4 regions of the Trichococcus flocculiformis genome follow, and region 2 is predicted to be linked to each of the others. Evidence: predicted binding sites of a transcription regulator. Region 2 holds the regulator's gene; each other region holds the start of a gene.
What was found. The regulator Rex, encoded in region 2, represses fermentation and respiration genes when NADH is low (regulators of the CRP and FNR family bind a similar motif). The targets are predictions, from matches to a motif close to TTGTGAANTANTTCACAA.
Positions count from the first base shown of each region.

Region 1 (7,543 bases), 600 kb from region 2:
GGTGTCGTTACCGAAAAGGAACAACAAAAAGCCGAAAAATACATGCTGAAAAAAGGCATCCAGATCATCAAAGGCAATGGGGTCGCAAACGTCAAGGAGGACAGCGTCGAGTTGTCTGATGGAACGGTCATTCCGACACACACGTTGATCTGGACGGCAGGGGTAAAAGCGAACTCTGATGCAGCAGCTTACGGCATCGAGCAAGCAAGAGCGGGTCGTTTGGTAGCCAATAAATACATGGAAGCGAAAGATTCCGATGGCGTTTACTTGGCGGGGGATTTGGTCTACTACGAAGAGCCGGATAAAGACAATGCGCCGGTGCCGCAAATCGTGCAATCCGCCGAACAGACGGGACACACAGCGGCCGCCAATATCATTGCTTCTATTGAAGGCACTGAGAAGCACGAACATAAAGGTACGTATCAAGGGTTCATGATCTCGATCGGTTCCCGTTACGGTGTGGCCTACTTGATGGACAAAATCCATTTGAGCGGTTTCTTCGCGATGCTCGTGAAGCATATCGTGAACTTGTTCTACTTCATGACAATCGGATCGGGCTATTATTTCGTACAATACATCTATCATGAATTCTTCCATATCAAAGAAAAACGCAACATCTTCCGTGGGCATTTGTCGCGTTTGGGCAATGTACTCTGGGCACTGCCGTTGCGCGTCTTCTACGGCAGCATGTGGACATGGGAAGCGGTCAAGAAGATCTTCGGCTTGTACGGTACGACTTCTTGGTTCGGCGATGATGTCGTCTTGCCTTTCGCTTGGCTGAAGGAAGCGACGACTGGTGCATCCGAAGCAGTAACGGAAACAGTCAGTCATCCTGTCTTCGGTTTGAGCTATGCATACGGTGAAGAACCGATGATGATCTTCAAAGAAGCACCTGAGTGGTTCAACAGCATCATGAAAATCATGATCCCGAACGTGGAAATGGCTTTGTTCTTCCAAAAATTCATGACAATCGTCGAGTTACTGATCGGTTTGGCGATCATCGCGGGCTTGTTTACGTTCTTGGCGAATGCTGCAACGATCGCATTGGTGGTCTCGTTCTCCTTATCCGGCATGTTCTATTGGGTGAACATGTGGTTCATTCCAGTGGCTATCGCTTTGATGAACGGTTCAGGCAGAGCCTTTGGGTTGGACTACTATGTGATTCCTTGGATCCAGAAGAAACTTGACAACTGGTGGTATGGTAAGACAAAATCAATCTATAGACCGGGTATTGGTCAATAATAACGATCTAACAGGGTTAAGGTGGGGAGACTTGCCTTAACCCTTTTCTTTTCGAAAGAGAGGGATGGGGAAATGAGGAAATACCTGAAAATGATCCGCAGGGGCGATCTGCTCATCATTCTTTTTTTGATGGGAGCTTCCTTCCTGCCGTTGGGGGTCTTCAGCTATCATCAAGCCAACGCTGAGAGTGCCGATCATATTGCGGTCATCAGTGTGGACGGCAACGTGGTGAAGGAATTTGTCTTGAAGGATGACGGCCAAACGGAGACGTATGTTTTCCAGGACGACCATGGGCACGAGAACGTGATTGTGCGCGAAGGAACCCAAATCCGGATTGATTCCGCCGATTGCGACGACCAATTGTGTGTGCGCATGGGCGCGAAGGATGGCATCGGGGAGACGATCGTGTGTCTGCCGAACCGCGTACTGGTGGAGGTGCGGGGTACTCAAGGAGCGACCGATGAAGATGAAGAGGCCCTCGACATCATCTCCTGATAATTACTTAAGGGCAGAACAAAAAGGAGTTCAGTATGAAAATTCATTCGATGTGGGACCAGTATCCGCTGTTGCAAGGGGAATTGGTCGCCACCAATGAGCTGTTGAAAAAAAATATAACGCTCAAAAACCAGGCGGTAAGGGAAGCGATTCTCGCGCGCCTGCTTTCAGGTGGGAAAATGCTGCGGCCGGCCTATTGTCTCTTGTTTTCGTACTATTCCCCGCAACGGGATGCGGAACGGGCGCAGGCAATCGCGGCTGCATTGGAGTTGTTGCATACGGCTACGTTGATGCATGATGACGTAATCGATGAAGCCGGCACACGTCGCGGCCAGGAGACGATGAACCGGGCATTCGGCAATCAGATCGCTGTCTATTCGGGGGATTATCTCTTCACGGTCTGCTTCCGCTTGCTGTCCGAATACGCGGGTGACGCAGCGGTGTTAAAAATTGATACGAATGGGATGGAGAGTATCCTGATCGGTGAGCTCAATCAGATGGATATGCGCTACAATCCGGATATGCGCATGCGTGATTATTTACGCCAGATCCAAGGCAAGACGGCCCAACTGTTCGCCTTGAGCTGCTATGCAGGGGCCTATGGATCGGATGAGGATGAGAAGTTGGCTCGGCTGGCCTATCGGATCGGGCACGACATCGGCATGGCCTTCCAGGTCATGGATGATATCTTGGACTACACGCAGGATGAAGAGACTTTGGGCAAACCGGCTCTGAGCGACTTCCGTAACGGCATCTACACGGCACCTGTGCTGTATGCGATGCAGGTTGACCGTAAAGCTTTCGCTAGTTATATCGCCAAGGGGGCGGATGTGACCGCCATGGAGCTCGCGGAAATCCATGCTTTGGTGGAAAAATACGGCGGGAACCGCGCCGCGCAGGCACTTGCCAAGAAGTACACGATAAAAGCGCTGAAGCTGATCAAAAAATTGCCGAATCATCCGGCAAAGGAAACGCTAACGAAATTAACTGAGCAATTGCTTTATCGCAATATGTAGCAAAGCTTCCGCTGCACGCTATGCGGATGGATAGCCACTCATTTTAAAACAAATCATTAGAAAATAATGGGTTTTTTGTTAAATATATGAATTTTATTTGGCTAAAGATGTAACAAATGGTATGATAAGTAAGTGGATAGATATCGGGAGTTTGTGATTGGAATCACATATCTAACCATTATAATAAAAAGAACAGGGTGGGATAGATTATGGAATTAAAGAAAACGTTATCTACAGCAACTCTTTTGCTGGCATCAACTTTCGTATTAGCAGCTTGCGGCGGAACGGATACAGAAACTGAAACAGAATCTTCAGTAGCGGCTTCATCAGAAGTTGTGGCTGAATCTTCTTCAGAAGCTGCTTCAGAAGCAATGGCTGAATTACAAGACGGCACATACACATTGGTTGAAAAGAACTTTGACGCTCGGGGCTGGAAAACTGAATTTTCGATCACTGTCGTGGACGGCAAAATCACAGAGTCAACTTTTGACAACGTGAACGAAGCCGGCGTGAAAAAATCCGAAGATGCAGAATACCAAGCGAACATGTCAGAAAAAGTTGGCGTAGGTCCTGCTGACTACTTCCCGGCATACAACAGCCAATTGGTTGAAAAACAAGATCCTGAAGCGGTGGAAGTCGTTACTGGCGCTACAAGCTCTTATGATTCTTTCAAAGAGTACGCACCATTGTTGGTTGAAGCAGCTGAAGCTGGCGACACAACTACAATCGAAATCGACAACGCAGTCGAAGAATAAGGCGTTTTTCCACTTTTTTAGGTGGATTCAGCAAGAAAAAAGATTATTATAGACAGGTAGGGACAGCGTTCTTGTTCCTGCCTGTCTTTTTTAAATGGGAATATGGGGTGAATCGATGAGAAAATATATGAATAAGATCGTCTTGATCGGCGCCTTGTTGCTGACGCTCCTTATCGGGGGATGCGGCAACGGCGGCGTGCAGGAAGAAACGGCGATACGCAAAGAGCCGTACGAGAAAACGGAATTTCTGATGGGCACCTATGTGACGGTGCGCGTTTATGATGAAGGCAAAGAGGCGGTGCTGGAAGAAGCTTTCGCGCGTGTCGAGGAACTAGCCGATAAGATTACGGTGAATGAACCTGGATCTGAAATCGATGCGATCAACGCTGTTGCCGGGACGGAAGCGGTTGAACTATCTGAGGATATCTACCCGTTGGTACGGAGTGCTTGGGATTACAGCAAGGCATCCGATGGTAATTTCGACCTGTCGATTGGGCCGATCACGGAACTGTGGCACATCGGCTTCGAGGATGCTAGGAAGCCGGAGCAGAGTGAGATTGATGCGGCGCTGGCGTTGGTCGATTACGAACGCGTCGTGCTGGATGATGCAGCGCGGACGGTTCAGTTGGCTGATGCGGCGATGCGCTTGGACTTGGGTGCCATCGCAAAAGGCTATATCACCGACGAAGTGAAGGATTTGTTGGCGGAGAATGGTGTTACGACGGCCATCATCGATCTTGGCGGCAACGTTTATGTCATGGGCGGTTCGCCTTTGCGTGAAGGGGAGTCTTGGAATGTAGGCATCCAGGATCCGATGGCTGCGCGTGGGGAAACGATCGGCAAAACGAAACAAAAAAACCGTTCGATCGTGACTTCAGGCATTTACGAACGCTATATCGAAGTGGAGGGTGTCAGCTATCACCATCTGATGGATCCGGAAACAGGCTATCCGTTCGATAACGATATCGCCGGTGTTTCTATTTTGTCCGATAAATCGATCGATGGCGATGCCTTGTCGACGCTTGTCTTTGGCCTCGGGCTGGAAGCTGGTCTGGCCTATGTCAACGAACGGGATGATATCGAAGCCGTTTTTGTGACTAAGGACAAGAAAGTCTACGTTTCGGATGGATTGATTGATAATTTTGAACTGACGAACGACGAGTATGTTTGGGAAAATGAATAGGGGTGAAAGAGATGAATGTACCTGTATTTTTGGAATTTGTGGAAATCAAGACTAAGTTAGCCAGTTTGTTTCCGTTTGTGCTGGGTACCTTGTTTACGCTTTATCATTTCGGCAGCATCAATGCGCTGAACACTATTTTATTCTTTATAGCGATGGTCGTATTTGATATGGCGACGACGGCCATCAATAACACGATGGATTATGTAAAGGCGAAGAACCTGGTTTACCGTGATGAGGAAAACATCCTCGGAAAAGCTGGGATTTCCGTCAAACAAGCAGCCAAAATCATCGTTTCAATGATTGCCTTTGCAGCGCTGCTGGGATTGATCCTGACCGTGAGGACCGATCTGTTGCTGCTGATGATTGGGGCACTCTGCTTTGCGATTGGGATTCTTTATACATTCGGGCCTTTTCCGATTTCGCGGATGCCCTTAGGTGAAGTGGCATCAGGGCTGACGATGGGCTTCGGAATCTTTTTCATCGCTGTTTTCGTGAATGTGCCGGTCGGAACGCTGGCTTCGCTCCTGCTGCAGTGGCCGAACTTCACGCTGGCGGGGAACAGCGCGAATCTGCTGATCATTCTCTTGCAGTCGGCTCCACTTGTGTTCAGCATCGCCAACATCATGCTAGCGAACAATATCTGCGACTATGAAACGGACATTTCCAACCACCGCTATACGTTGACTTTCTACATCGGGAAGCCAGTTGCAGTGCGTCTTTACGCCTGGTTGTATTATGGGGCTTTCGCTGCAACGACCTTTTCGGTGTTGTTCGGAATCTATCCGGTTTGGATGCTGTTCATTTGGGCAATCTTCCCGATTGTTCAGCGTAACATCAACCGTTTCAAAGCCAAACAGGAAAAAGCGACAACTTTTGACTTGGCAATCAAAAACCTGATTCTTTACCATGGGTTGGAGATCATCCTGTTGATCGTGTCTCTGATTCTGAAATGATCACCATTAGAGACGGAGCCCCTGCGGATGAGTTTTTCCTGAAGGAAATGACTTATCAGGCGATTTATTCGCCCGAAGGCGGGGGCTTTTTGCCGCGTAAAATATTGGAAGAACCTGCAATCCGGCGCTACTATGCGGACTTCGGCAGAGAAGGCGACGTGGCATTCATAGCATTATCGGATGATAAAGCCGTCGGAGCGGTGTGGGTTCGGCTTGCGACAACGGCCCAAAAAGGCTACGGTTTCGTACGCTCAGATGTGCCCGAACTCGCAATCGCGGTGCTGCCGGCCTTCCGCGGGCGCGGTATCGGGACGGCGCTGTTGGAGCAGATGCTGACGCATCTGCATGCAACGGGTTTGGAGGCAGTGTCCTTGAGTGTGTCCCGCTCTAATCCGGCGCGCAAGCTCTATGAGCGGCACGGATTTTCCCTTGTGAAAAACCAGAAAAATTCTTGCACAATGTTGATTGGACTAACATGACTATACAAGTTAGCGTTTTCATTAAAATTACTTAAGAATGCCCTTGGAATTGTGTCTGAAATGTTACTTCACGCTTTTAATGAAAAGGCAGTTGCGTTATAATGGCTGAGGATTCAAAGTACCTTATCTTTCAGAATCTTCATTTATTAATCAATAAAGCGCTATATTCATCTCCTGCATTATCCGTCCGTTTAAATAAAGAGAACAAGGTCAGTTGTCCTGTAACGGAGCTTTCCTTGTCCCTATTTGGAGGATTTAAAATGAAGGACAAAATTTTTGGTATTTTGCAGCGTGTTGGGCGTTCGTTTATGCTGCCAATCGCCATTTTGCCAGTAGCCGGACTCTTTTTGGGTATCGGTGGGTCATTTACTAATGCTACGACACTAGAAACATATGGTTTAACAGAACTGATGGGTCAAGGGACATTCATTTATGATGTTCTGAACGTAATGAACCAGGCTGGATCTGTTGTCTTTGGCAACTTGCCGTTGATCTTCGCTGTCGGCTGTGCCATCGGTATGGCGAAAGCTGAAAAAGCGACTGCATCTTTGGCTGCTGTCATCGCCTTCCTGATCATGCATTCATCCATCGGCGCTATGATCGTAGCCCGTGGCGGCGCAGATCAGTTCATCGAAGGTTCCATCTCAAACGTATTGGGTATCGAGTCATTGCAAATGGGTGTTTTTGGAGGTATGATCGTCGGTTTGGGTGTTGCTGCACTTCATAATCGCTTTTATAAAATTCAATTACCAGCTGCTCTTTCGTTCTTTGAAGGCACTCGTTTTGTTCCGATCATCTCATCGATCGTCTACTTGTTCGTAGGTATCCTGATGGTCTTTATCTGGCCGCCAGTGCAAGAAGGCATCAATGCGATCGGTGCTTTGGTACAAGGTTCCGGTTACGCTGGAACATGGCTCTATGGTTTCATGGAGCGTGCGTTGATTCCGTTCGGTCTGCACCACGTATTCTACTTGCCTTTCTGGCAAACAGCAGTGGGCGGAACGATGGAAGTCGGCGGAAAAATGGTCGAAGGTGCACAAAACATCTTCTTCGCGCAATTGGCTGACCCTGACACAACTGTCTTCAGCGTTGCAGCTACCCGCTTCATGTCAGGTAAATTCCCGTTGATGATCTTCGGTTTGCCTGGTGCTGCTTTAGCGATGTACCACACAGCTAAACCAGAAAAAAGGAAAGAAGCCGGCGGACTATTGTTGTCTGCTGCCTTGACTTCCATGCTTACTGGTATCACTGAGCCATTGGAATTCACATTCTTGTTTGTGGCGACACCGTTGTATGTCATCCACTCTGTTTTGGCCGGTGCTGCTTACATGTTGATGCATATGTTCAACGTTGGCGTCGGTATGACTTTCTCAGGCGGATTCATTGACATGTTCCTTTACGGTATCCTGCAAGGGAATGC
Region 1 covers NZ_OY759718.1:248,231-255,773, reverse strand. The annotation lists gene ACKPCD_RS01625 (FAD-dependent oxidoreductase) at 1-1,242, shown strand, start outside; gene ACKPCD_RS01620 (NusG domain II-containing protein) at 1,315-1,737, shown strand; gene ACKPCD_RS01615 (polyprenyl synthetase family protein) at 1,773-2,753, shown strand; gene ACKPCD_RS01610 (FMN-binding protein) at 2,963-3,508, shown strand; gene ACKPCD_RS01605 (FAD:protein FMN transferase) at 3,624-4,691, shown strand; gene menA (1,4-dihydroxy-2-naphthoate polyprenyltransferase) at 4,703-5,644, shown strand; gene ACKPCD_RS01595 (GNAT family N-acetyltransferase) at 5,641-6,123, shown strand; gene ACKPCD_RS01590 (PTS sugar transporter subunit IIABC) at 6,384-7,543, shown strand, end outside.
Region 1: ACKPCD_RS01610 (FMN-binding protein) is a predicted target of Rex. The motif match lies at 2,905-2,922, and genes of this name have one in related genera.

Region 2 (7,543 bases):
TTGCTTCTCGTAAGCCTTCAATTCCTGCTCCAGGCGGGCGGCTTTCTCGGTCAGATAATAGGAGTAGTTGCCTTTGTAGTGCTGGATCTTGTGGCGGCTGATTTCATACACCTCCGTGGCGACTTTGTCCAGGAAGTATCGGTCATGGGAAACGATCAAAAGCGAACCGTTGTAACCGATCAGATAATTTTCCAGCCAAGCCAGCGTATCGATGTCCAGATGGTTGGTGGGCTCATCCAAAATGAGCAGGTCGTTCTTTTCAAGCAAGATTTTGGCCAAGGCAAGCCTGGTTTTCTGGCCGCCTGACAATTGGGAAATCGGACGATCGTAATCTCCTTCGTAGAACTGGAATCCGTGAAGCACCGAACGGATCTCGGATTCATAGCCGTACGCGTTCTTTTCGTGCAAAGTATGCTGGAGATGGTCATAGCGTTCCAGAGCTTTTTGGTAGGCTTCTTCATCCTCGAGCAAGTCCGGATCCCCCAAAGCGACGGCGGCTTGTTCAGCTTCCTTACTTAATTGGATGAGCGGGGCAAAAATGGTCAACATTTCCTGCCAAATCGTGTTGGATGAATCGACCGCGCTATGCTGATCCAGGTAGCCGATCGTTACGTCCTTGCTCTTTGAAACAGAGCCGGCATCCGTTGCTTCGATGCCTGCCAAAATCTTCAGCAAGGTCGATTTGCCGGCTCCGTTTCGGCCGACGAGTGCAATACGCGAATGGTCTTGAACAGTAATTTGAATATTGTCGAATAAGACGCTCGCCCCAAAAAGGCGCGCCAAATTTTGTCCTTGCAGTAAAATCATATGTAGTGTCCTCTTTCTAAGCAAATGCTGGCATTTATCCCTTCCATTTTATCACAGCATGCATTGATTCGATAGGGACAAGCAAAGTTATTGCTATATTCACGTATTTGTACATGTGAAAAAATGTTGGCGACTCCGCTTACATTTGTTACAGTATTTCACATGTTGTTCAAAAAAGGCTTCACAATCAAGTCCGATTTCGAACAAATTAGTAGATTTTTCACAATCAGGTGATATAATAGGCAGTATGAAATGAAAGCTTAAGTATGTGAACATACTTTTTAAAGTTTGTCGGAACCGCACAAACACTATGAGTTACGAAATGAAAGAGGAAAGAAGAGGAGAAAAAATGTCGACGAATGATATTCCAAAAGCTACGGCAAGGAGGTTGCCGATTTACCACCGCTATTTGCGCTTTTTGCATAACGCTGGTAAAAAACGTGTTTCATCCACTGAGCTCAGTGAAGCAGTAAAAGTGGATAGTGCTACTATCCGTAGGGATTTTTCATATTTTGGCGCACTGGGTAAAAGAGGATACGGCTATGATGTCGAGTATTTGTTGGATTTCTTCAGCAAAACCTTGAATCAGGACCGTTTGACGAACGTTGCTTTGATCGGTGTGGGTAATTTGGGTCATGCCTTGTTGAACTACAACTTCCACGTAAGCAACAATGTGCGCATCAGTGCAGCATTTGATGTCAATGAAGGCATTGTTGGTAAAATCCTCAGTGGTGTACCGGTGTACCCCATGACGGATATGGTGGAGCAGTTGCGTATCCAACAGATTGATGTAGCCATTCTGACCGTTCCCCAAGAAGTTGCGCAGGATGCAACGAACCGTTTGACCGAAGCGGGCGTTCGCGGCATCATGAACTTTACCCCGATCCGTCTTTCCGTTCCGGAAAATGTCCGCGTTCAGAATGTGGATTTGACGAATGAATTGCAGACGTTGATTTATTTCTTGGACAATGATATCGGCTGAGCAAAGTCGGCAGTTGATGATAAGAAAACGCAAAAAGAAGGATGAGGCCGCCTCATCCTTCTTTTTTTCATTAGCAAGTAGGTATACATTTTGAACAAAGAAATGCATCACCAAGGGTGATTTAAAGGTCAGCAAATTATTTGGTGTTTCCAAAGTGATGTCTAGCGGTCCAAGCCTGCCTCTCGGAAAGAGAGGCAGGAACCCCTTGTCTCTTCGAGCCAAGGATACTGTTCGACTAACCTGCTGACGCAGGAAGTCTCTCAGCAATTGCGCTCTACGATGCTCATTTGCATGGGACTCTTAGGGATTCATCCCTTAGAGCCCTAGTACAAGGTGACCGTAGGAAACGTTGCGAGGCCAGATTTCCTAAATTTCTTTCGAGGCAGAGCGGGCTTGTACCGCTTTTCCTAGTTTTTGTCGATGCTGTTTTTGATTTTCAGGTAGGCGTTGAACATGCGAACGCCTTTTACGACATCACTTGTTGCGAACAGCACGCTGATGATGGCCATGAATCCCCACCCTGCAGTATTCACTGCGTCGACTGCCAGCGAAATGAAAAGGATTGCGAAAACAAAACGGATGATTACTTGAATTAATAGATTTTTTAAAGTCATGTTATTCCTTTCTTTTTCCTAAATAGCGGACTTCACGTGCCTTACGAAATGAGTTGGGAGAGAATCGGCAAAGCGGATACGGCATTCATCAACGCATGCGCAATCATCGGAGTGGCTATGTTTCTTGTTCTGTAATAAAGGAAAGAAAACCATAGTCCCAGAGAGCCATAAACCAAATAGTGCCCATCATTATGCGCAATCGCAAAAAGCAAAGCACTGATAGTGGCTGCGCCGACGATCCCGATTGCATCAACCAGATGTGTGACAATCGCTTTACGGAATACAAATTCCTCCATCACAGGTGCAAAGATGATAATGTTAAAAATAAAGAATGGATAGCGGTTTGTCAAGTCCAGCAATACTTCCGTATTTTCGGAAATCACGGGCATCTTGAACAAAAGATACTCCACGTTCATCGCGACGATCTGAATCAGGATAGCTCCCAAGAAGCCAAAGATTCCGATCGCGAGCGTTTTTCCGATTGGGGCGGCTGGTTGCTCTGTAAGGCTGTTTTGTGGTGTCCATTTTTTTCTGCTATTCCATGCTACCATAAGGACAGTCCCTAGGAAAGCGAAGAATAGCGAGAGATTCATAGCCGCTGCGATACGATCTGCCTCCGGAATGAAAAAAAGTATAACGACCGGCAGAAGCTGAGAAGCGAGATAGATGAGAATGATCTGTATGGCTAACGTTGACCTGGAACGTATTTTTTTATTCATATAATAGTACCTTTCTGAGAGAACTGACGTCTTACGCTTGATAAACAGTATAGCATAATAGCGTAAAAAAATAGAATCAGAAAAAATCGGCTTCCCTCTTGCAAATTAATTGGAGATTGATTAATATAGAAATGTAACTTAGCACTCTGAGTTGATGAGTGCTAAAATAAACTTATTTTTGGAGGGATCATCTTGTTAAAACCATTAGGAAACCGTGTTATTGTAGAAGTTGCCAAAGAAGAGGAAAAATCTGTAGGCGGCATCGTTTTACCGTCGTCCGCTAAAGAAAAATCCCAAACCGGTACCGTTATTGCTGTAGGAGCAGGCCGCGTGACGGATAACGGCGTAACCATCGAAATGACCGTAAAGGCGGGGGATACTGTCCTTTTCGAAAAGTATGCAGGCACAGAAGTCAAATATGCAGGCACAGAATACTTAGTGATCAAAGAAAGCGACATCGTAGCAATTCTGGACTAAAAATAAAATTCATGAGGTGAATCGATAAATGGCAAAAGACATTAAATTTTCAGAAGACGCAAGAGCAGCAATGCTTCGTGGTGTGGATATCTTAGCAGATACCGTAAAAGTGACATTAGGACCTAAAGGCCGCAACGTTGTTTTAGAAAAAGCGTATGGTTCTCCATTGATCACGAATGACGGCGTGACAATCGCCAAAGAAATCGAATTGGAAGACCGTTTCGAAAATATGGGAGCGAAATTGGTTTCCGAAGTTGCTTCCAAAACAAACGACATTGCTGGTGACGGTACAACGACTGCCACTGTTTTGACACAAGCGATCGTTCGTGAAGGTTTGAAGAACGTTACAGCAGGCGCAAATCCGGTAGGCATCCGTCGCGGTATCGAATTGGCTACTCAAGCAGCCGTAAAAGGCTTGGCAGAAATTTCCCAAACCGTAAATTCAAAAGAGTCGATCGCACAGGTAGCTGCTGTATCGTCCGGATCGAAAGAAATCGGCGAATTGATTGCGGAAGCAATGGAGAAAGTCGGCAACGACGGAGTCATCACGATCGAAGAGTCAAAAGGGATCGAAACCGAGTTGGATGTTGTTGAAGGGATGCAATTCGACCGCGGTTACCTATCGCAATACATGGTCACCAACAACGACAAAATGGAAGCAGAATTGGAAGCACCTTATATCCTGATCACGGATCGTAAATTGTCCAATATCCAAGACATCTTGCCTTTATTGGAACAGATCCTGCAACAAGGTCGCCCATTGTTGATCGTTGCTGATGATGTTGACGGCGAAGCGTTGCCTACATTAGTATTGAACAAATTGCGCGGAACATTCAATGTAGCGGCAGTCAAAGCACCTGGTTTCGGTGACCGCCGTAAAGAAATGCTGCAGGACATCGCAATCCTGACAGGTGGTACCGTTATTGCTGAGGATTTAGGCTTGGAATTGAAGGATACTACCGTAGAACATTTGGGTCGTGCAGGTAAAGTTGTCGTAACCAAAGATTCCACAACCATCGTTGAAGGAGCCGGCGAAAAAGAAGCCATCGAACAGCGTGTTGCGGTCATCCGTGCGCAATCAGCCGAGACAACTTCAGAGTTTGACCGTGAGAAATTACAGGAACGTCTTGCGAAATTATCCGGTGGCGTCGGTGTCATCAAAGTCGGAGCTGCTACCGAAACTGAATTGAAAGAACGCAAACTGCGTATCGAAGATGCTTTGAATGCAACCCGCGCCGCTGTTGAAGAAGGTATCGTATCCGGTGGTGGTACAGCTTTGATCAACGTTCAAAAACGCGTTGAAGCGTTGGAACTGACCGGCGACGAAGCAACAGGTGCGCGCATCGTAGCGCGTTCATTGGAAGAGCCAGTGAGACAAATCGCTGAAAATGCTGGTAAAGAAGGCTCTGTTGTAGCCGATAAGATCAAAGGACTTGAAGTTGGTATGGGTTATAACGCCGCAACCGATGAGTGGGTGAACATGATAGAAGCAGGAATCGTGGATCCTACAAAAGTGACACGTTCCGCTTTACAAAACGCAGCCAGCGTAGCTGCCCTGATCCTATCGACAGAAGCGATCGTAGCCGACCGTCCAGCCCCAGCAACACCCCCATCAATGGACCCAAGCATGGGCATGATGTAAAAAACAGTGTGTGATGAATCCTGAGCTCAGAGTTTGAGCACTAAGAGGAAATCACCACCACGACCTGGTTTTGGTCGAGGTGGTGATTTCAGCTTAGGCGGAGAACTCTAGGATTCAGAACCGTTCTAACAGGATGTGATGATTCGCATTTAGATACCCGGACGTTTTTTGTCCGTGTGTGGTTGTCAACTTAGGCGGAACCCTCTGCAATTCAGAGTTCAACTAAAACAGGATACGATGAATTGCGTTTAGAGGGTGAGCACTAAGAGGATACCCACAAAGCGGACGTTTTTTGTCCGTGTGTGGTTATCAACTTAGGCGGAACCCTCTGCAATTCAGAGTTCAACTAAAACAGGATTTAGAATCTTTCTATTAAAGGACGAATTGTTTACGAAAGTGAACAAGAAAATCTGTACAACCACTAAATAAGGCTGACCAACAGAATTTTGTTGGTCAGCTTTATTTTTGTTCTTTTTGGGGAAAGCGCCAATATACGGTTCGGAAATAAAAATAATAAATCTTATGAAAAGCCTTCCCGTCAATGTTATTGGATGCTTGTGGATGAAATTTATTGTTTTTGGATGAAAATGATTGCTTTATTCCCGTTTGGGTGGTATATTTTTGTTCGAGAGGTGATAGAAAGTGCTTACAGAAGAGCGGCATAAAATCATTCTAGACACTTTAGCCAGAGACAACATTGTAAAATTACAGGAGCTTGTTGATCAGACTGGAAGTTCTGAATCAACGATACGAAGGGATTTAAGCACTCTTGAAGAGGCTGGTTTCTTGGTTCGTGTCCATGGCGGAGCAAAGCGGAACTATAGCGTTTCCGCTGAGGACAGGATGGAGGATAAAACATCCAAAAACGTTCAGGATAAACAACGGATTGCTGAAAAGGCAGCTCAATTGGTAAGCGACCAAGACATTGTTTTTTTGGATGCCGGATCTACCACCTATGAGATGATTCCCTTTTTGAAGGGCAAGAGCATCTTGGTCGTCACAAACGGCGTCCCACATGCTAGCTTATTGGCGGATTTGCAACTCGAGACAATCCTTATCGGCGGCAAAATCAAGATGGAGACAAAAGCAGTCATCGGACCAGTCAGCCAAATGCAAATGAGGAATTACCGTTTCAGCAAAGCTTTTCTTGGCATCAACGGCATCGATAAGCAGTACGGCTTCACGACGCCTGACACCGAAGAAGCAGCCATCAAACGCATTGCCATCGAGAATGCCGCACAAAGCTATGTCGTAGCGGATGCTTCGAAGTTCAAACAAGTCAGTTTTGTGAAGGTCTGTGATATTGAGGATTGCGGCATCATCAGCCACAATGTCCCGTCGGAAATCAAACGTAACCTGAAAGACAGTACAACTATTTGGGAGGCTGAATAATGATATATACAGTAACATTAAATCCATCCATCGATTACATCGTCCATTTGCCCGCTATCGAGTTGGGTGAAGTGAACCGCATCCAACAGGATTTCAAACTGCCGGGAGGCAAAGGCATCAACGTTTCCCGCATCCTGAATGAACTGGAAGTGGAAAACACCGCTTTGGGATTCCTTGGCGGTTTTACCGGAAAATACATCGAAGACTGGCTGGAAGCAGAAAACAGCAAAACGCACTTTACGCATGTGGATGAAGCAACCCGCATCAATGTCAAGATCAAGTCAGGAATGGAGACGGAAATGAACGGGCCGGGCCCGAATATCGAGCCTGCAATCGCCGAAGAATTCCTGAAACAATTCGATACGCTTGATCCGGAAAACGACATCGTAGTCTTAGCGGGAAGCAAACCTACAAGCTTGCCTGACGATTACTATCAGACCATCATCCGCAGATTGACGGACAAAGGCATCCCGTTCCTGATCGATACGACCGGAGAGGAATTGAAGAATGCCTTGCCGTACCATCCGTTATTGGTAAAACCGAACCACCACGAATTGGCGGAATTGTTCGATACTACTTTCGAAACCGATGAGGATATCTTGCCTTACGGGAAGAAGCTGCTTGAAGCTGGAGCGCAGTACGCGATCATCTCGATGGCCGCTAAAGGAGCAATCCTTTTCACTCCGGAAGGTGTTTACCATGGTACAGTACCAAAGGGAGTCCTTAAGAATTCAGTCGGCTCCGGAGATTCGATGATCGCTGGATTTGTCGGGACATACACGAAGACACACGACCCGTTGGAAGCATTCAAAGTCAGCATCGCTTGCGGAAGCGCGACCGCTTTTGCCGACGATTTAGCCAAACGTGAAGAAATTGATGCTCTAGTCAAACAAGTCACTATCAGTCAGCT
Region 2 covers NZ_OY759718.1:852,702-860,244, forward strand. The annotation lists gene ACKPCD_RS04375 (ABC-F family ATP-binding cassette domain-containing protein) at 1-807, opposite strand, end outside; gene ACKPCD_RS04380 (redox-sensing transcriptional repressor Rex) at 1,157-1,789, shown strand; gene ACKPCD_RS04385 (DUF4305 domain-containing protein) at 2,197-2,403, opposite strand; gene ACKPCD_RS04390 (CPBP family intramembrane glutamic endopeptidase) at 2,445-2,954, opposite strand; gene groES (co-chaperone GroES) at 3,315-3,599, shown strand; gene groL (chaperonin GroEL) at 3,628-5,241, shown strand; gene ACKPCD_RS04405 (DeoR/GlpR family DNA-binding transcription regulator) at 5,884-6,633, shown strand; gene pfkB (1-phosphofructokinase) at 6,633-7,543, shown strand, end outside.

Region 3 (7,543 bases), 790 kb from region 2:
CAGCGCAACATGGACAGCCTGAGCGATTTGTTTCAGCTCCACCCTGACCTGATCCTCATCAGACAGGAACTGTATAAAAGTATGTTCTTTCCCGATCGATTTCCTTTCCCTTTCGGGCTCCACGGCTCGGTTGTCGATGCCTCTGACCCGTTGATAGAGGACATATCCATGCTTGCCGAATTGTGAAATCAATTCACTTTGATCAAAAAGATAAAGATCCTCTCCGGCATGAATACCCAACAGTTTCATCTTTTCGACGGTCTTCTTGCCGACGCCATAAAACTTTTCGATGGGCAACTCCCATAAAAAACGGGCGGCCTCGTCCGGTGTGATCACAGTCAAGCCAGCCGGTTTCTGATAATCGGAAGCAATCTTTGCGATGAATTTATTGTAGGAAACCCCTGCCGAGCAAGTAAGACCGGTTTCCTGCCAGACTTCCCTTTGAATTCTTCGGGCAATCACAGTCGCACTCGACAGATTCTGCTTATTCTGGGTGACATCCAGATAGGCTTCATCCAATGACAAAGGTTCAATCAAATCGGTATAGCGCGCAAATATGCCTCTGATCTGTCGGGAAATCATTTTATAGTGATTCATTCGCGGAGAAATAAAGATCGCTTCAGGGCAGAGTTCAAATGCTTTTTGCGCACTCATAGCCGAATGGATTCCAAATTTCCTGGCGATATAGTTAGCCGTGGTCACTACCCCTTTGCGACCGGTTTCTCTTGGGTGATTCGCTATGACAATCGGCTTACCGCGATGTTCCGGGTGGTCCCTTTCTTCAATCGAAGCGTAGAAGGCATCCATATCCACATGGATGATCTTCCTGCTTTTATCATTTTCGGGCTCCTTAAATGTCAAGATCCCAATCTGCATACTGTTCTCCTTACTTTAGCCGGATTCATTGCACATAAATTTTACTTGCTGCTTTGAAACTGATTTGGTGGGACTGATGATTCTGCGTCTCAAAGCTATAAGGACCCTCATACGGCTCCACATTTGTCAGCAGATAAGGTACGCTTAACTTTACATTCTTTTGGAGCAAATACGCCAGGAATTCTTGATCGTCATCCACTTCCCTGATGATAAAGCGGGTACCGACTTCCAATTCGGTCAATGGTTTGCTTTCATAAACCTCAATCCGCCCTTCTTTGTCGGGGATTACACCCCCATGCGGATCATATTTAGGAAATCCTAAATAAGCATCCAGTCTGTCGACGAGTCGATCTGAGGATACATGCTCAAGCAGTTCGGCCTCTTCGTGCACTTCGTCCCAATTAAAATCCAATTTTTCCGAGAGGAATACTTCCCAAAGTCGATGTTTCCGAATCAGCTTATTTGCTATCAATTGTCCCTTTTCGGTGATCTGCACACCCTGATACGGGATGTGGCTGATCAGGCCATCCTTGAGTAATTTGACTGACATTTCGGTAACAGAAGCGGCAGAAACGGATAAGGCCTGCCCAATTTGTTTATTATTGACAAGCTGTTTGTCTCCACCTAATTCCATGATTACTTTCAAATAATCTTCTTTGTGCGGCGTCATACGCCCCCTCCTTTTTAGGTTAACCTAAACTATATTTCATATTATACGACTAATTGGATCGATTGCAAGGCTAAAACTTAAAATAAGCCCTTCCATTTCAGTATATATTAGGCTTGAAAACCTAGTAAGGATGATGGACGACAAATCAGCGGAACCCATTGGGCAAGATGGACAAGCCCTTATATTTCGACGGACTCCGTAATGCCAAGTTATTTTTTGTAAGCAAAAAAGCCGGGAGCGCGTCCCGGCTTTTTCATTATATTCTCTTAACCTTTGTAGGCTGCGTAGATGATTTCTTTCAATTCTGAGATTAATGGTTGTTTAGGGTTAGCTGTTGTACATTGGTCTTCAAATGCCAATTCAGCTAAGCGGTCTGCATCGCGTTCAAGCATTTCTTCAGTGATGCCTTGTTCACGGAAGTTCATCTTGATGCCGATGTCTTGACCTAATTTAGTGATTTCAGTCGCCAAAGCTTCAACCAATTCAGCAGTCGTATTGCCTTTGAAACCTAGGTAGCGAGCGATTTCAGCGTAGTCTTCGTCTGCACGGAAGTACTCATATTTAGCCCACAACGCATGTTTTTGCGGATCGATCGCATTGTAGCGGACGATATGCGGCAACAGGATAGCGTTCGTACGGCCGTGGATCAGATCCCATTGACCGCCGATTTTGTGTGCGATCGAGTGGGAAATACCCAGGAACGCATTCGCGAAGGCCATACCAGCCATAGTAGAAGCATTGTGCATTTTTTCGCGTGATTCTTGGTCGCCGTAATTGTATGAATTTCTCAAGTTTTCGAATACCAATTTGATTGCTTGTAAACTCAAACCTTTAGTGTAGTCGTTTGCCAATACGGAAACAAAAGATTCGATGGCATGCGTCAATACGTCCATACCGGTATCTGCAGTTACAGATTTAGGAACACTGTATACGAATTGTGGATCCACGATAGCAATATCAGGAGTCAATGCGTAATCAGCCAATGGGTATTTGATGTGTGTTTCGCTGTCTGTGATAACCGCGAATGGCGTTACTTCCGAACCAGTACCTGAGGTAGTTGGGATGCAGACAAGTTTCGCTTTTTCCATATCCTTGATCTTGTAAGTACGTTTGCGGATATCCAAGAATTTTTGTTTAGCGCCGAAGAAGTCACTTTCTGGGTGCTCATAGAACAACCACATCGCTTTGGCAGCATCCATAGGAGAACCCCCGCCGATTGCGATGATTGTATCCGGTTGGAAGTCACGCATTTTTTCAGTACCACGGTTTACAGTGTTTGTTGTCGGGTTAGGTTCAACATCCGAGAAGATTGCGTAAGATACTTTGTTGTTGCGTTGCTTCAATTGTTCGATGACTACATCCACATAGCCGAATTTGACCATGCCGTCGTCGCAGACGATGAAGACTCTTTCGACATCTTTCATGTCACGTAAGTATCTAACTGAATTTTCTTCGAAGTAAACCTTCTCTGGTAATTTAATCCACTGCATATTATTTCTCCTTTTAGCAACAGTTTTCACGTTCAACAAATCTAATGCAGAAACGTTATGAGAAACTGAGTTTCTGCCGTAAGATCCGCAACCCAAAGTTAATGAAGCGATGTTATTGTTGTACAGGTCACCGATACCGGCTTGAGAAGATGGAGAGTTGATAAGCACACGACAAGCTTTCATTTCTTTTCCGAATCGCTCGATCAAGTCATTGCGGCGAGTATGCAGTGCAGCCGAGTGACCTAAGCCACCCAAATCAAGCATTTGTTTGCACAGTTGGATACCATGCTCTGTACTGTCTGATTTCATCATAGCCAATACTGGAGATAATTTTTCTCTTGACATTGGGTATTCTGCTCCGACACCTGGTAATTCAGCGACTAGCATTTTAGTGTTTGCAGGAACGTTCAATCCAGCCAATTCAGCAATCTTACGAGCGTGCATACCGACAACATTCGGTCTTACGCCAGTTTTGGCATCATTCATCACGACATCTTCCAATTGTTGGATTTCTTCAGGTTTAGCAAAGTATACGTTGTGCAGTTGGAATTCTTTTTTGACTTCATCATAGATTTCGCTGTCGACGATTGCAGCTTGCTCTGAAGCACAGATCATACCGTTATCGAATGTTTTTGAAACGATGATGTCGTTTACAGCACGTTTGATGTTTGCTGTTTTTTCGATGTAAGCTGGAACGTTACCAGGGCCAACGCCTAATGCTGGTTTACCTGTAGAATAAGCAGCTTTAACCATTGCAGCTCCACCAGTAGCCAATACGACAGCAACTTCTGGATGGTTGATCAATTCAGCTGTTTTTTCCATTGATACGCCTTCTACCCATTGGATACAGTCAGCAGGTGCGCCCGCTTTGATGGCAGCATCGTAAACAACTTTTGCAGTTGCAGCTGAACATTTTTCTGCGCTTGGGTGGAAAGAGAAGATGATCGGGTTTCTTGTTTTCATACAGATCATCGCTTTGAAGATTGTTGTCGAAGTTGGGTTGGTTGTTGGGATGATACCGGCAACAACACCTACAGGAGCAGCAACTTTCATGATTTGATCTACTTTGTTGTCTTCGATGATACCGACTGTTTTATTTTTTCTGATTGAGTGCCAGATATTTTCAGCGGCATACATATTTTTGATACATTTATCTTCATAAACGCCACGGCCTGTTTCTTCAACTGCCATTTTTGCAAGTGGCATATGTTGCTCCATTGCAGCTAATGCCATTTCGTGGACGATGTGGTCGACTTGTTCTTGGGTATAATCTTCAAACAGAGTCAAAGCTTTTTGGGCTTTTGCAGTGTAGTTGCTGATTTCTTCTTTGGCAGTCATCATGGGTTTTTTCTCCTCTAAAACTACTTTTTCTTTACTCATGTGAGATCCTCCTAAAAATATATGTTATCCTTTTCACATGCTTATTATATTTCATGGAATTTCGTTTGTAAAGCGGATAAATGTGATATTTTTCACTTATTTCCGGAACAGCCATTGTAAGCGTGTTCAATAGGTTTTTATGCCTCTGCTCGTTTTCACAAATAGTTTATGGAAACAGTCTTCATCTCAACTTTCTTATTGTGAAATAATTATCATTGTTCGGATTTTATCCGAAAAAAATTTTTTTGAATTTTTTTCCGCAGCGAAAAACGACGTGGTCGTTAGACGTCCCTATCTAATTAATTTGCGCCATTCCGAGACCGCTGAACCGAATAAATCCGCCTGCTAATAATCCAAACCTTCTTTTTTGTAATTAGAGATTCATATTTGAGCGCTAAAAATAATTTTTGTTTATTTCACAGGACCAAAAATGTCCCGACTTGATGATGTCATCAAAAAATTCAATCACCTCGCAAGACCATTATACGAAAATTTGCCCGGCATTCCGAATCATCCATCATTGTTCCGCTTAACTAAATCAATGTTACTAGCGATCGCCAGAAAATCAGGTATTCAAAAAAGCACAATACTCTGCAGTATTGTGCTTTTTACGGGAAACGATTTATAGGAAATCATCAAAATTGATTTCATCTAATGAAGAGACCTTATAGACTTGCGCTTCTAAAGCAACAAAATCAAAGTAATGGTTTACCGTCGTTTTCATGATATCCCGGATCTGCTGGTAATAATGTGGAGGGACAGTATGCTTCCAAGAAAATTCCTTGAAATAGCGATAGATATCGTCGACTTGGATGTTTTCGTAGCCCAGTTTATTGAACTCAGTTGCTTTCAATTTGAACCATGGCTCCAATTGATCATATTGTTTCTCTGATATAGTAGGCAATCGCCGCCCCTCCTTTCCGATGGATCAAATCGCTTTACTCTTCGTTATTGTCTTCTTGTGTTTGCTCTGTTTCTGTTGCTGTGAAATCTTCGACAATCGCATCATCCGTTGTGATTGTGGCAACCTTCGAAATGCGTGAAATAGCGCGTTTTTCAAAAGTCAGAAAAATCCCTTCGCAATCCAATACGACTGTGTTATCAGCAGAATTGATTTCTTCAACAATTCCGTGCAAGCCGCCGATGGTGACTACTTTATCCCCTGGCTTGATTTGACTCAGCATATCCTGTGTTTTTTGTGCTTGTTTCTTTTGTGGTCTGATCAGGATGAAATACATTACGCCGAACAATACCCCATAAAAGGCAATCATGATTACTGTATCCATACATTTTCCTCCATCTGTGGATTATTTCTATCTATCCTCCACTTTACCAAACTTTAAGTTAGACTACCACCCAAAATCTAAAACTTCTTCGGATTTTCAACGTTGAAGCCGTACTCTTCCACGAATGCTTCCCTGAATTCCAATAGATTATCATCCATGATGGCTTGGCGCACATTTTTCATCAAGTTTATCAAGAAATGGAGATTATGATAAGAGGTCAAGCGCAAGCCAAATGTTTCATCAGCTTTGATTAAATGACGAATGTACGCACGTGTATAATTTTTGCATGTATAGCAATCGCATTTTTCATCCAATGGTCGGAAATCCCGTTCATATTTCGCATTCTTGATGACCAAACGGCCGCTGCTTGTCATACAAGTACCATTTCGCGCTATTCGAGTCGGAAGCACACAGTCGAACATGTCGATTCCGCGGATGACTCCATCGATCAAGGAATCCGGTGCACCTACGCCCATCAGATACCTCGGTTTGTTCTCCGGCATGACTGGCGTCAGGTAATCCAGCACACCATTCATCTCTTCCTTCGTTTCGCCGACCGAAAGTCCACCAATCGAATAACCTGGAAAATCCAAAGAAATCAGTTCTCTGGCGCTCTGCAGCCTTAAATCCTTGTAGCCTGCACCTTGGATGATGCCGAACAAGCCTTGTTGATCGGGCTTTTTGTGGGCTTCGAGGCCTCGCTCTGCCCATCTTGTCGTTCTTTCGACAGACGCTTTGATGTAATCATAGCTTTCGCTGTAAGGAGGGCACTCGTCAAAGCTCATGATGATATCGGCACCTAGCTGATTTTCGATGTGGATCGCTTTTTCGGGTGACAGAAACATTTTCGAACCATTCAGATGATTGCGGAAATGTACGCCGGCCTCGGTGATCTGTCTGTTCTGGCTTAACGAGAAGACTTGGAAGCCACCTGAATCGGTCAAGATCCCTCTGTCCCAATTCATGAATTTATGCAGGCCTCCTGCTTCTTCCACCAAATCGGAGCCCGGTCTGAGCCAAAGGTGATACGTGTTGCTCAGGATGATCTGGGAGCCCATTGTCTTTAATTCTTCAGGAGACATTGTCTTTACGGTGGCCAAAGTGCCTACCGGCATGAACATAGGTGTCTGAAAAGTACCGTGGGGCGTTATGATCTCTCCCAAACGCGCACCTGTATGTTTTTCTTTTTTGATAAGGCGATAACGAATCGCTGGTTCAGTCAATGTATTCACTTCTTTCTTATAGATATCCGGCAATCAGTATACCATAGTCACACACTATTTTCTTGTGTTCACTATTAAAAAATGCAATCCGAAGCTTCCGGATTGCATTTTTTCGTTATTCGCACGACTCATGGATGACTTTCACCCACCCCTCGAAACGGCCCTAACGGTTTAGTCGAAGTGCGTCACCAAGAGCGGAGCTTATTGCGGTCAGCGCGCATGGTTTCAGTTGCTTCTTCGCCGCCTCCACATGGATATTCGATGCTGGCCGGCACTGAATCCGGAAAACACGACAAAAGACGGCGCATATCCACCAAGCCGGTTTCCAGCCCGGACAAAACGATCCCTTCAGCTGCATAGCCAACATTTTTGATATGTATATAGGTTACCGCTTCGTTCATTGCATTCGCTGCAACGAAGGGATCGATGTCGATATACACGAAATTACCCGTGTCAAAAGTCAATCCGATGTCCAATGATGCTTTACGAGCTTCAGCAATAAACGCCATCAGGACATCAGGGCTGCCCTTCCCAATGGATTGATCATTTTCGACTGTCAAATGGACTGAAAAATTCGTTAACAATTCCCGTAATTTTTCAGCCAGCACGGATGTGAGT
Region 3 covers NZ_OY759718.1:1,638,681-1,646,223, reverse strand. The annotation lists gene dinB (DNA polymerase IV) at 1-876, opposite strand, end outside; gene ACKPCD_RS07920 (metal-dependent transcriptional regulator) at 902-1,546, opposite strand; gene adhE (bifunctional acetaldehyde-CoA/alcohol dehydrogenase) at 1,813-4,416, opposite strand; gene ACKPCD_RS07910 (post-transcriptional regulator) at 5,039-5,320, opposite strand; gene yajC (preprotein translocase subunit YajC) at 5,355-5,702, opposite strand; gene tgt (tRNA guanosine(34) transglycosylase Tgt) at 5,780-6,925, opposite strand; gene ACKPCD_RS07895 (sugar phosphate isomerase/epimerase family protein) at 7,111-7,543, opposite strand, start outside.
Region 3: adhE (bifunctional acetaldehyde-CoA/alcohol dehydrogenase) is a predicted target of Rex. The motif match lies at 4,615-4,632, and genes of this name have one in related genera.

Region 4 (7,543 bases), 200 kb from region 2:
TTTCGATCAGGACTTCCTGGATCGGACGATCATGTTCGCTTGGGTTGACGAAATCAGTGGCGCCCATTTTTTTGGCCAGTTCCCATTTGTCGGGATTCATATCAATAGCGATGATGCGCTTGGCTTTGGCTTTTTTCAAACCTTGGATAACAGCCAGTCCGATTGCTCCAAGTCCGAAGACTGCAGTCACTGCGCCTTCTTCGACTTTTGCCGTGTTTTCGACAGCCCCGAGGCCGGTCGTCACGCCGCAACCGAACAAAGCAACTTTATCCAATGGCGCCTCTTTATCGATGTTGACTAGGTTGATTTCATTCACAACGGTGTATTCACTGAAAGTGCTTGTCCCCATATAGTGATAAATCGGCTCTCCGTTGTAAGAGAAACGGGTCGTTCCATCCGGCATCAAGCCCTTGCCTTGGGTTTCGCGGACGGCTGAACACAGATTTGTTTTGCCGGACAGACAGAATTCGCATTCCCCACATTCCGGCGTGTAAAGAGGAATGACATGGTCCCCGGGCTTCACGGAAGTGACTTCATCACCCACGGCAACGACCACACCGGCACCCTCATGGCCCAACACGGCAGGGAAAACACCTTCCGGATCTTCACCCGACAAAGTGAACGCATCGGTATGACAGACGGAAGTGTAAAGAATCTTCACCAATACTTCTTTGGCTTTTGGCTCTGCCACATCTATTTCCACGATTTCCAACGGTTTGCCTGGTCCAAAAGCGACAGCTGCTCTGCTTTTCATAATTTAATTTCCTTCTTTCTAAAAAATGGTATTTCGTTCTGTTAAAGAATACTATATAATGACTGTTGTGTGAATACTGACATAATTGTCACTATGATTAATTTTATGAAAAGAGGCTGCCTGATGATCCAATACCAAGAGAAAGAATTTTACAACACTAAAGATTTAGCGTTATCTGTTGTGGGGGGGAGATGGAAAATTGCCATCATCTGGTCCTTGCTGCACAACGGAACGCTGCGGCTGAGCGAGTTCAACAAGATCCTTCCTGACATCAACCAACGGATGCTGATCCGTCAGCTGCGGGAACTGGAGCGCGACCTGATCATCGCCAGGACGGTCTATCCTGTTGTTCCCCCAAAAGTCGAGTACCACCTGACCGACATCGGCAAGGAATTGGCACCGGTCGTCCAATCCATTTGCGACTGGGGAGACCAATATCTGAAAGTAATAACGGAGGAATAGTCTGTGATTGAGTCATTAGCCGGAAGAGTATAAGGCTGCAAGAATACTAAAAACCCGCCAAACCCTTTTGGCGGGTTTTTAGTATCGAAAGGTGAGTGGAGTACCCCGCCAAAAACCAGTTGGCCGCTTATCTCGGCGAATATAACGCAAAATAAACGACCAAAAGCCCGTTGGCGGGTTATTTAAGCCAAAACGAAAGAAAAATAACCCGCCACCCTGCTCAAAATAAAAAAGTAACCTCCGACCACCATAATAGTTGTACGAACAAATTAAATGTGATATCTTAATTTGTAAGTACATCTATTTTGTGCGGAATCAAATGTTAGCGGTTGCAATTATAAAGGGGGCGTTTTTTATCATTACCAGGTCAAGAATATCCAAGTTGTTGCTTTGCGGTATGGCCATCAGCATGGCTGCAACGGTCCAGTCCAAGTCACAGGTGCACGCGGCAGAATCAGATGAGCCCATCACTTTCTCGAATGCATCGGTCCACGATCCTTCCATCATCCAAGATCAGAAATCCGGGATGTATTACGTATTCGGTTCGCATATCGCAGCCGCGAAATCGCCGGATCTGATCAATTGGCAGAATTTCACCAACGGCTACACCAGTACGGACAACACGATTTACGGTGACCTGAGCGGAAACCTTTCCAAATCCTTCGCTTGGGCCGGGGAAGATGATGCTGACAGCAAAGGCGGCTATGCGGTCTGGGCGCCGGATGTCATCTGGAACAAGCAGTACAGAAATGCGGACGGCAGCAAAGGCGCCTACATGCTGTACTACAGCGTTTCATCTACTTACATTCGTTCGGCTATCGGCTTGGCTGTGTCCAAGAATATCGAAGGACCCTACACATATGTCGATACGATCATCTATTCCGGATTCACGGAGGAAGAAACGTATGATGCGAACAGTGACGTCAACAAGCAATGGGAGAGCACAAATATCGATGAGCTGATCGAAGAGGGCGTACTGGAAGAGCCTAATCCAGAGTGGTTCACGGAAAACGGTGTCTACAACAATGCGGAATACACGAACGCCATCGATGCCAATGTCCTGTACGACAAGCAAGGGAAACTGTGGATGACGTATGGTTCGTGGTCGGGCGGGACCTTCATTCTTGAATTGGACAAAAAGACGGGCATTCCGCTTTACCCGGGCGAAGACGGCGTGACTAAGGACGGCCGAATGATCGACCGTTATTTCGGAACCAAGATCGCCGCCGGGTATGGGCGTTCTTCTGAAGGGACTTATGCCGTCTACGACAAAAAAGCAGGCTATTATTATCTTTATTTGACATATGGTGGATTGGCGTCTGACGGCGGCTACCAGATGCGACAATTCCGTTCGAAGTCGATCACAGGACCTTACGTGGATGCAGCAGGAAGCGAAGCCGTCTATCCCGAAACCTTCGACAAAGGTGTAGGCAATTTCCCCGGGGTCAATGACCATCAGGATATCGGCAACAAACTGATCGGGAACTTCCTGTTCACCCGCGAATTGGGTGAGGACGGAACCGGGGACGGCGTCGGCTATCTGTCGGCGGGACACAATTCCTATTACATCGATGCCAAAGCTGATAAGGAATTTCTCGTGTTCCATACCCGCTTCCCGAACAAAGGCGAGACGCATGAAGTGCGTGTCCATCAGACGTTCAAGAACAGCAACGACTGGCCGGTTCCGACACCGTATCGCTATGCCGGCGAGACGATAACGGAAGTGACCCAAGAAGAAGTCACCGGCACTTACAAATTCGTCAACCACGGCAACCAGATCACCGGCCAATTGACGGAATCCACACTGATTCAGTTGCAGGCTGACGGTACGGTTGCGGGGGCACAGGCAGGCACATGGCGGCTGTATGATGATTATCGGGTTGAGCTGAAACTGGCTGACGGCACTTATGACGGGGTGTTCATCAACCAATGGGATCCGACGACAGAAGCGTGGGTCATGACCTTCAGCGGCATGTCCGAGAGCGGACAGGTCATCTGGGGAAGTCAAAGGAGTACGACAACGGACGCGCAGCAGATGGAGAAAATCAAAGCGGAACTTTCTGCGTCCATGCCGGAATCCGTCGTGAAGAACATCGAGTTGCCGACTACCGCTGCGGGCGGAACCACTATCCAATGGACTTCCTCCGATCCTGCAGTCATTTCGGAAACAGGCGTCGTCACACGTCCCGAAGCGGACCAACCGGCAGCGATCGTGACGTTGACGGCACTTATCCAAAACGAGCTGCAATCGGAGCAACTCAGCTTCGAAATCCAAGTCGAACCGAAGGAAGCCGGCAAGCTTTCGGCTTATTATTCCTTTGATGAGACCTATCAGAATGCGGCAGGCGATCAAACCGATGCGCAAGTGACCGGGGACCGGATCAACAACACAGGCGGAGCTGTGCCGTTCGTTGAGGGTATCAAAGGGCAGGCTGCTTCGTTCGACGGTAAATCCGGACTGTCGCTTGGAAAGGGCTTGATCACCCAGAATGCCTATACCGTAGCTTTTTGGATCAATCCAGCTGAGTTGAATCAGTTCACGACGGCCTTCTTCGGGGCTGCCACTGAGCAAAGTTGGATCAGCCTGACGCCTGTAGGTCCAGCCAACCAGACGATGCTCTGGTCCGGTCAGCAATGGTATGATGCGCCGATCGGTTCCACCATCCCGGCTGATACGTGGAGCCACGTGGCCTTTACCGTTTCGGATGGAAAGGTTGCCGTCTATATCAATGGCGAGGAACGGTTCGCGGGTGAGGCGTTCCCGAACATCTTTGAAGGTTCAGCTGCATCATTCGGCTTGGCCGTCAACTACTGGGATCAGCCGTTCAAAGGTCTGATCGATGAATTGTACATCCAGGACGGCATCGTCCTCCCGGCGGATGAAATCAAAGCGCTGTACGATGAAGGGGCCGCAGTTAATCCTGATGCGCTCGTCGCCGAAACATCCGTCAGCCAATCGACTTTATTGTACGGCGGACTTGCTATCGGAGTTATGGCCATCGCTAATGTTTCGGGGATTTACTTCAACAAGTCAGGTAAGAAAACAGAAGAGTAGTTCATCCGAATGGGGAAGCCATGTTTTCCTTGAACGGAAATGCAAAGAGGCCGGATCGCTGTATCGGGGCCTCTTTTGTTGATTGCCGACAAGGCCGGATTTGAATAGCCCGGAAGGGTTCTGGCTTTACTTCAGACTCTATTTGTTCGATAATGAACATGAATGCGGCTCATTTTTGTGACAAAAAATTTATCGAAAGGAGGATGACGAAATATGATTACACTTTTCCGAACGATTGAGCCGTTGGAATTGCTGTTCATCATTGGTGTGGCCGGCACTGTCTTGACATTCCCGCTCAATGATATTTTGTCTGTGGGCTTCTACGATATCACTGATTTTTTTCTGGGCATTTTGACGGCGAGCCTGCTCGTCAATGCGCTGCAAAAATCGGATAGTTGGTCAAATGCCTCGTTCGCAGTGGCTTTTCTGGTTGTTTCAGCTTTCATCATCGCCTTCAAGATTTTCTTTGTCCTGCCCTTATTGAAGCGCGCGGAAAACAGCACCATCACCAGCTCAAAAGATTTGGAAGGCAAAGAAGCGACGGTGACCGTGCCGATCGGGCAGAAAACGATCGGTGAAATCATCGTATCGACCGGATTCGGTAAAATGAACAGAATGGCGCTCATCTATGCCTGTTCCGACACCGCGGATATTCTGAACATCGCCAGCGGAGAAACGGTACTGATCATTGAAGTGCGGGATAACATCGCCTATGTCACGCCCTACAGAAATGCTATCCACAGCCCTGTGGATAAAACGACTGAATGGAATCAAAAAAAATATAAAGGTGGAAAATAAATGACGAATTTTTTAGATCAGTTTATGGGTATCGGTATTTTAGTGGTTTTATTGGTGGTTGCTTTGATCATTTTCATCGGGCGCTACAAAACGGCTTCGCCGGATAAGGCGCTGATTGTCAGCGGGAGTTTTCTTGGCAGCAAGAATACGCACATCGACAAAGCGACCGGCAACACGATGAAAGTGGTGCGCGGCGGTGGTACTTTTGTCATCCCGGTATTTCAGACAGCCAAGGAGCTATCGCTCTTGTCGAGCAAATTGGAAGTCAGTACGCCGGCTGTCTACACGGAGGAAGGGGTTCCTGTCTCAGCTGACGGAACAGTTATCATTAAGGTCGGTTCCACAGTGGAAGAAATAGCCACAGCAGCCGAACAGTATTTAAGCAAGCCGACAGAGGATCTGGAGAATGAAGCCCGCGAGGTTTTGGAAGGCCATCTGCGCTCTATTCTGGGTTCCATGACGGTCGAAGAAATCTACAAGAACCGCGATAAGTTTTCGCAAGAAGTCCAGGCAGTCGCCAGTGTTGATTTGGCTAAGATGGGCTTGGTCATCGTCTCTTTCACCGTGAAGGAAGTGACCGATGAAAATGGTTATCTGGATGCTCTGGGACAACCGCGGATCGCCCAGGTCAAACGGGATGCGCATATCGCTCAGGCTGAAGCCGATAAGGAGACGCGCATCAAGCGTGCCCAAGCGGAGCAAGAATCGAAGGAAGCCGAAATTTTGAGAGAGACCCAGATTGCGGAATCGAATAAACAGAAGGAATTGAAGCTGGCGGCATTCCGTCAAGAGCAGGACGTAGCCAAAGCAAAAGCCGATAATGCTTATGCGCTGGAAAAAGCGCAGCTGGACATCTTGTTGAAAGAAAAAGAAATGAACGTTGACATAACGGAACGTGTGAAACAAATCGAACTGGAAGAGAAAGAAATCATCCGGAGAGAAAAACAATATGACGCAGAAGTGCGTAAGAAAGCTGATGCAGAGCGGTATGCCATCGAAACCAAAGCGGCTGCCGACAAACAAAAAGCAATCTGGGAATCCGAAGCAAGGGCCAAAGAGAAGGAACTGAACGGTTTGGCGGAATCTGCCAGCATCCTTGCGATCGGGGAAGCCGAAGCGAAAGCGAAGGAAGCTTTAGCGAACGCGTTGAAACAATACGGGGAAGCAGCCATCTTGACGATGCTGATCGAAAAATATCCGGATATCGTGCGTGCCGCTGCGGAACCGATCTCCAATATCGACAGAATCACGGTAATCGATGGCGGCAACGGCAGTCAAGGGGCTGCAAAAGTGGCCAACTATGCCAGTCAAGTCCTCACTGCTACCCAGGAAGGCCTCAAAGAAACGACCGGAATGGATGTGACTGCTTTGATCGAGTCTTTCATCGGAAATAAAAATATCGGCAGCAAACTGGGCGCGCTCAATGACACCTTGTCTGCAGACATTTCAGCTGATAAGGAGATCAGTCCAGCGGCAGCCGGCAAAGAACCGGAATCGGGAGTAGCAGTTTCTTAAAAGTAGGCATACAGCCAAGGCCTAACAGTCAGAATATTCATAAAATCAGAATCCTTCGGAAGCCCAAAAGCTCCGAAGGATTTTTTTTTTGACCAGAAAAAAACGGGGCGTAATTGTGGTAAAATCATTATATGATAATTAAATCACAATTGGAAAAGGGGCGCGCATATGGCTTATCGTGTTTTTCGGTCGCCTAGCCGGTATATTCAAGGAGTAGGCGCTATAGACATATTAGGGAAGGAAACGGCTGTCTATGGGAAAAGGGCATTCCTGCTTACGGACGATTTCGTTTGGGGCTTGCTCCAGGAAAAAGTGGAACGGGCGCTGGAGGGTTTTCCTTACCATTATGAAGCCTTCACTGGCGAAGCCTCGATTGATGAAATGGTCCGTTTGGCTGACGCGGTCGCCGATGTCACTGCGGATGTGGTCATCGGTCTCGGCGGCGGCAAAATCATCGATGTCGCGAAAGGCATCGCAGCGGCTTGTGATTTGCCGGTCGTGATTGTCCCGACCACCGTTTCCACGGATGCACCGACCAGCGCCATCTCTGTTCTCTATACCGAGGACGGGTTGTTCGATCATTACCGGTTCTATGCGAAGAACCCTGATTTGGTGCTCGTGGATACGCAGATCGTTATTCAAGCGCCGATTCGATTCTTCGCAAGCGGTATGGCGGATGCCTTGGCTACCTGTGCAGAAGCGCTGGCAACGAAAGCCTCGGGGGAGAATGCTTTGGCCGGCGGTTTGCCAACGATTGCCGGCACCGCTATTGCGGAAGCGTGCGAAGAAACCTTATTCCGTGAAGGACTCAGCGCATTCGCTGCTGTCCAAAAAGGCTTGGTGACGCCGGCTGTCGAGGCGATCGTCGAGGCGAACACGCTGCTGTCGGGACTGGGTTTTGAAAATGGTGGCTTGGCCGCCGCCCATGCCATCCACAACGGATTCACGGCCATCAAAGG
Region 4 covers NZ_OY759718.1:654,807-662,349, forward strand. The annotation lists gene ACKPCD_RS03365 (S-(hydroxymethyl)glutathione dehydrogenase/class III alcohol dehydrogenase) at 1-754, opposite strand, end outside; gene ACKPCD_RS03370 (winged helix-turn-helix transcriptional regulator) at 878-1,216, shown strand; gene ACKPCD_RS03375 (lipocalin-like domain-containing protein) at 1,599-4,271, shown strand; gene ACKPCD_RS03380 (NfeD C-terminal domain-containing protein) at 4,485-5,069, shown strand; gene ACKPCD_RS03385 (flotillin family protein) at 5,070-6,584, shown strand; gene ACKPCD_RS03390 (glycerol dehydrogenase) at 6,753-7,543, shown strand, end outside.
Region 4: ACKPCD_RS03390 (glycerol dehydrogenase) is a predicted target of Rex. The motif match lies at 6,716-6,733, and genes of this name have one in related genera.